2 linked regions of the Chondromyces crocatus genome follow. The protein of the gene in region 1 interacts with the protein of each later gene in a pairwise test. Links are inferred from orthologs where the notes say so. Each region holds a gene or a part of one and is shown in the gene's direction. Other genes may lie near its edges. The genes, in order: nusG and rho.

What was found.
Region 2: the proteins of nusG (region 1) and rho interact in binary tests that used the Escherichia coli proteins (3 or more experiments, as listed by UniProt). The link is inferred for Chondromyces crocatus from one-to-one orthologs.

What each region holds. Positions count from the first base shown.
Region 1 is NZ_CP012159.1:2,023,325-2,026,364, forward strand. Bases 300-3,023 are described here. They hold nusG (transcription termination/antitermination protein NusG), read left to right. Parts: upstream 300-1,258; coding sequence 1,259-1,789; downstream 1,790-3,023. Other genes in these bases: tuf (elongation factor Tu), read left to right, coding at 300-390; secE (preprotein translocase subunit SecE), read left to right, coding at 601-1,230; rplK (50S ribosomal protein L11), read left to right, coding at 1,927-2,370; rplA (50S ribosomal protein L1), read left to right, coding at 2,537-3,023. Outside these bases: more of tuf, read left to right, coding at 1-299; more of rplA, read left to right, coding at 3,024-3,040. UniProt on the Escherichia coli protein: Part of the processive rRNA transcription and antitermination complex (rrnTAC). The complex forms an RNA-chaperone ring around the RNA exit tunnel of RNA polymerase (RNAP).
Region 2 is NZ_CP012159.1:974,107-977,399, forward strand. What follows is about bases 10-2,986. They hold rho (transcription termination factor Rho), read left to right. Parts: upstream 10-862; coding sequence 863-2,110; downstream 2,111-2,986. Other genes in these bases: CMC5_RS43955 (HEAT repeat domain-containing protein), read right to left, coding at 10-62; CMC5_RS42010 (acylphosphatase), read right to left, coding at 205-483; CMC5_RS03785 (GAF domain-containing protein), read left to right, coding at 2,265-2,986. Also shown: more of CMC5_RS43955, read right to left, coding at 1-9; more of CMC5_RS03785, read left to right, coding at 2,987-3,293. UniProt on the Escherichia coli protein: Facilitates transcription termination by a mechanism that involves Rho binding to the nascent RNA, activation of Rho's RNA-dependent ATPase activity, and release of the mRNA from the DNA template.

The sequences.
Region 1 (3,040 bases):
CTCGACCAGGGGCAGGCCGGCGACAACGTGGGCTGCCTGCTGCGTGGTGTCGAGAAGGAGGAGATCGAGCGCGGTCAGGTGCTCGCGAAGCCCGGCTCGATCACGCCGCACACCAAGTTCACGGGTGAGGTGTACGTGCTGAAGAAGGAGGAGGGCGGCCGTCACACGCCGTTCTTCACGAACTACCGGCCTCAGTTCTACATCCGCACGACCGACGTCACCGGGACGGTTCAGCTGCCCGAGGGCGTGAAGATGGTGATGCCGGGCGACAACATCACGATGACCATCGAGCTGATCGCTCCGGTCGCGCTGGAGGAGCAGATGCGCTTCGCCATCCGCGAGGGTGGGAAGACGGTCGGCGCCGGCGTGGTCACCAAGATTCTCGCCTGAGCTGGAAGTAAAGCTCTGCCCGGGACCAGGATGGCCTAGACCTGGCTGTCCTGGTCCGGTACGGGGTTTCGAACGACGAGAATCCTAGGGGTATAGCTCAGTTGGTAGAGCAGCGGATTCCAAATCCGCAGGTCGGGAGTTCGAGCCTCTCTGCCCCTGCCGAGATGGACAGGCATCTGCCTGGACTGACGCGGCGTTGCTGGTGTGATCATGGCCAAAGGCAAGAAGAGCGAGAATGCGCCGGAAGGCGACGAGCCTGTGGACCGAGAGGAAGACCTCTCGGACGCAGAGCAAGAGACCGCGCTTGCCGTTCATGAGAATGACGCCAAGCGCAGCGCGATTGCCCAGGGTGGCACTGAAGAGGTCGTAGCGCCGGGTGAAGAGGACGACGAGGACGATGAGTCCGACGGGGCGGCCGCTCAGCTGGGCATCGATAAGTATGTCTTCGCCGCGTTCTTCGTGGCGGGGATGCTCTTTGCCTACCTGATTGGGCGCCTGGTCCATGGAGTCTGGGCCACCGCAGCGAGCACGGCGTGGTTCAGCCGAGCCGTCCCAGTTCTCGCCAACGTCGCTGATGAGCAGAAGACGACCTACGGGGTCGTCATCGGCGGCATCATTGCTCTGATTCTGGTTCTCAGGATGTACCGAAATCCGGAGATCCGAACCTGGGCGGACGAAGTCGCGACCGAACTGACGAAAGTAAAGTGGCCCACGAAGAAGGATGTGACCAACGCGACCTTCATCGTCATCACGGCGACGACGGTGGCGACCATCTATCTGACGCTGCTTGATCGATTCTGGGCATTCGTAACTAGCATCGTTTACGGCGATGGTAGTTGAGGCAGCAGTCCTGAGGGAGCCACGCGCCATGGCGAAGAAGTGGTACGTCATCCACACCTACTCGGGATACGAGGCGAAGGTGCGCGACGCGCTACTGCAACGAATGAAGCAGTATGCGATGGAAGATCGGTTCGGGGAGATTCTGATCCCGAGCGAGACCGTGACCGAGACGCGCCCTGGTGGAAAGACCAGGGTCAGGCAGAAGCTCAGCCTGCCCGGATACATCTTCGTCGAGATGGAGATGGGCGAAGAGGCTTGGCACCTGGTGAAGGAGACGCCGAAGGTGACGGGTTTCATCGGAAACCAGTCTCCCCAGGAGGTCCCCCTCTCTCAGATTGAGAGCCTGCGCAAGGGGATCGTCGAGGGTGCGGTCAAGCCCAAGCCGAAGCTGACGTTCGAGGTCGGCGAGGAAGTCCGGGTGCTGGACGGGGCCTTCGCGAACTTCACGGGCACGGTCGACGACGTGAAGATGGACAAGCAGAAGCTCAAGGTGAAGGTGAGTATCTTTGGGCGTCCCACGAGCGTCGAACTCGATTTCTCTGCTGTAGAGAAGCGATAGACGCTTCACGAAGCCGGAGTCGCCGTGAGCGCCGAGTTGGCTGCCAGCGGCGGAGTGAGAGGGTTCCTGAGAGTCCTCTGCATCGATGGATGAGAAACCCGCCCGAAATGGCGGCGGGCCGATAGGGTGCGAAGAACATGGCGAAGAAAGTCACCGGTTTCGTGAAGCTGCAGCTCCCGGCGGGGAAGGCCAATCCGTCGCCGCCCGTTGGCCCTGCGCTCGGTCAGCACGGCGTCAACATCATGGCGTTCTGCAAGGACTTCAACGCAAGGACGGCCTCGCAGGGAGACATGATCATCCCGGTGGTGATCACGGTCTATTCGGACCGCTCCTTCACCTTCATCATGAAGACGCCTCCGGCGTCCGTTCTGCTCAAGAAGGCCGCGGGTCTGCCCACGTCGAAGAAGCCCGGCGCTGGTTCGAAGGAGCCGAACAAGAACAAGGTCGGCAAGATCACGCAGAAGCAGCTTCAAGAGCTCGCTCAGCTCAAGATGCAGGACATGAACACGACCAACCTCGAGTCCGCGATGCGCAACATGGCGGGCACGGCTCGGTCGATGGGGATCGAGATCGGCGATTGACGGTCGTCGCTCCGTCCTGGAGCGAAGAGTTTGCCGGTTGATCGTCGCGCCAGTTTGCTAACGATGCCGTCAACGCCATACGTCAAGGGCAATCAGGCATCGGAGAAAGTTCACCACGGTCTGAGGCGCACCGTGGGAGGCGAAAGCCGTTACGCAAGGAGGATATATGCCTAAAGTCGCCAAGAAGAAGGCTGCGGCGCGAGCTGTCGTAGATCGCGGCCAGAAATACGCCCTGCTGGAGGCGTGTGGGCTCGTCAAGAAGGCGGCTTCGGCCAAGTTCGACGAGACCGTCGACATCGCTGTCCGGCTCGGGGTGAATCCCAAGCACGCTGACCAGATGGTCCGTGGTGCTGTCGTTCTGCCGCACGGCACGGGGCAATCGCTTCGTGTCCTGGTCTTCGCCAAAGGCGAGAAGGCACGGGAGGCTGAGGCCGCCGGTGCCGACTCGGTGGGTGCGGAGGAGCTCGTCGCGAAGGTCCAGGAAGGCTTCCTGGATTTCGACCGAGTCATTGCGACGCCTGACATGATGGGCCTCGTCGGGAAGCTGGGTCGGATTCTCGGCCCTCGTGGGCTCATGCCAAACCCCAAGGTCGGCACCGTCACCTTCGACGTGAAGACGGCGGTGAACGAGGCGAAGGCGGGCAAGGTGGAGTATCGCGTCGAGCGCGCT
Region 2 (3,293 bases), 1.0 Mb from region 1 along the record:
CACCCTGACTTGGTGAGGACGGATATCGTCAAAAGCGCCGCACAGGCGAGCGTCTGCTTCATGAGTCGCACTCTGTTTGCCCTAAAGGCGGCCCAACCCGATCGTGGCTAGGGTCAGCGGGATGGACTGTACTGCTGAATTGAGCGGGCGATCGCGCTTCCGTTCAGAATCGCGGCGAGGTGTTCCGGCCCATGGGCTGTCGCGTCATTCGACGATGCGAAAATCGAAATAGTCGCCCGAAAAACTGCGCCAGCGAACATCGACTCGCTCGACACGAGCCGCGCTCGGGCCTCGGTGGGCCCAACTTGCGAGCTCCTTCAGTTGATCTTCCTCGCCCTCTGCGAGGATCTCTACACCGCCGTCTGGTCGGTTTCTGACCCACCCACTGAGGCCAAGTCGTCTGCTTTCTCTCTGTGTTGAAGCGCGAAAGAAGACGCCCTGTACCCGACCACGGACGAAAATTTGGACCTGCTTGAGCCCCATGGACGTGATCAGGCTTAGTCCTGGCCCGATGGGGAGGCAACTTCGGAAGCGGAGATTGCCGCGGATTGACAGAGCAGACGTGCTTGGTAGAGTCGCGCGCAGTCGCCTGGCGGGAGCCGGTCGACCACATCACCGGTAAGCAGAACAGATGCTGAGCCTGCGCACATTGTAGGCCGGCTTGACCTGGGTAAGGGGTAGTTCACGCCTCCACCCAAGCTCCGCGGGAAAGCCTAGACGACCTGCCGACCCGCGACCTGCACGCAGAACGGATCCGGAACGTCCGGACATCACGCCCGCAACCCCAATCCCCAACCACCTCCACTGACGAAGCGTACAACTACAGTTTGTACGCAGTCATACCTTGGGAGCCGTCCCACCCATGCACCTCAAGGAACTGAAGCAGAAGTCGATGGCCGATCTGGTGCAGATGGCCAAGTCGCTGAACATCGAAGGCGCTGCCGGTTTGCGCAAGCAGGAGGTGATATTCGCCCTGCTTCAGGCACACGCGGCGAAAGATCAGCCTGTCTATGGTGAAGGTGTTCTGGAGTGCCTTCCAGACGGCTTCGGATTCCTGCGCGCACCTGATTACAACTACCTGCCGGGCCCTGACGACATCTACATCTCGCCATCGCAGATCCGGCGCTTCAATCTCCGCACTGGCGATAGTGTAAGTGGTTCGATCCGGCCACCGAAGGAGAGGGAAGCGTATTTTGCGCTGCTGAAGGTCGACAAGATCAATGGCGAAGCGCCGGAGGTCGCGAGGGACAAGATCCTTTTCGACAACCTGACGCCTCTCTATCCTCAGCAGAAGTTCGAGCTGGAGCACGGGCCGAAGTCGTTCTCCACGCGCATCATCGACATGCTTTGCCCCATCGGCAAAGGACAGCGATGCTTGATCGTCTCTCCCCCGCGAGCAGGCAAGACGGTGCTGCTTCAGCACCTTGCCAATGCAATCTCTTCGAATCATCCGGATACGACGCTCATTGTGTTGCTCATCGACGAGCGCCCGGAAGAAGTCACCGACATGCAGCGTACGGTGAAAGGAGAGGTCATCAGCTCCACCTTCGACGAGCCCCCCACGCGTCACGTCCAGGTGGCGGAGATGGTCATCGAGAAGGCCAAGCGCTTGGTGGAGCACAAGCACGACGTGGTGATCCTGCTCGACTCGATCACCAGGTTGGCCCGCGCCTACAACACGGTGGTCCCCCCGAGCGGCAAGATCCTCTCCGGCGGTGTCGACTCCAATGCCCTCCACAAGCCCAAGCGATTCTTTGGTGCCGCACGGAACGTGGAGGAGGGGGGGTCCCTCACCATTATCGCCACCGCCCTGGTCGACACGGGGTCCCGCATGGACGAGGTGATCTTCGAGGAGTTCAAGGGGACCGGCAACAGCGAGATCCATCTCGACCGTAAGTTGATGGAGAAGAGGATCTTCCCCTGCCTCGACATCAACAAGAGCGCGACCCGCAAGGAAGAGCTCTTGCTGCCCGAGTGGATCCTGCAGCGCGTCTGGCTACTTCGGCAGCTTCTGCACCCCCTCAACGTCATCGACTCCATGGAATTCTTGCTGGACAAGGTCAGCCGCACGGAGACCAATCAAGAGTTCCTCGAGAGCATGAACCAGTAAGACGTGATGCCCGTCAGACCCTCCCTCGCCGTACGAGGCGGGTTCTGGCGAGAGCGCGTCGTTCCTTCTGACGCGCTCCAACTCCTTCCGACGGCTGGTGTGGCATCTTCCCCGGACCTGCCCTGGCGCGACCGTCTCATGTTAGCGTTGAGCGGTGACCGCGAGGGGCAGCCGAAGCCGAGACGATGAGGCCCGGATCAAGCAGCTCGAGGAGCGCTTGGTCCGGGCCGAGAAGACGGCGCGTGCTCTCCAGGAAGTCGGCCTCGCGCTCGGCAGCATCCTCGATCTCGATCAGCTCCTCTCTCTCATCCTCGAAAAAATAGCGGAGCTGCTCGAAGCGGACCGAGCGACGCTCTATCTGCTCGATGAACAGCGAGAGCGTCTCCTATCGCGAATCACCGTCGGCGGTGAGACCCGGTCGATCGAGCTGCCCATAGGCGTCGGCATCGCTGGCCACGTGGCCAAAATAGGGCGGACCGTCAGGGTCAAGGACGCCTATCGTGATCGCCGCTTCGATCGTGGCTGGGACGAGCAGCATGGCTATCGGACCCGGTCGATTCTGGCCGCACCCATGAAGAACCACATCGGGCGCACGATTGGTGTGGTTCAAGTGCTCAACAAACGGGGCGAGCAAGAGTTCTCGCTTCACGATGAAGAGCTGCTCGAAGCGCTCGCCACCCAGGCAGCGATCTCCATCGACAATTCTCGGCTGTTTCTCTCGGTCATCCAGAAAAACATGCAGCTCGTCGAGACGAAGGAGCAGCTCGAGCATCGGGTCGCCGATCTGAAGCTGCTCTTCGACCTCGAGAGCGCCATGGGTCGGGCGGTCACCATGGAGGAGCTGGCGGAGGCCGTGCTGAGTGAGGCCGCGCGGGCGTGTGAAGCCAGAACGGGCGCAATGCTGGTAGACGAGGCCGAGTCGGGCGTCTTCGTCTACGTCCTCGAGCTGGATGGGACCACGTCCGCTGCCGACCCTCAGACGCTCTCGTCCGCTGCGGATCATAAGCCGGTGGTCCGGCGCTCCCCCTTGAAGCGAGGCGAGGGGCTGGTCGGCTGGGTCATGGTGCACGAAGAGTCCGTGATGGTGCAGCGCGGAGAGGGCAGCTCGGCGGCCTCGGCGGCCAACGGGAAAGTACACCTCGACTACTCCGAGCTACGGCACACGCAATCGGCTCCCACCGTG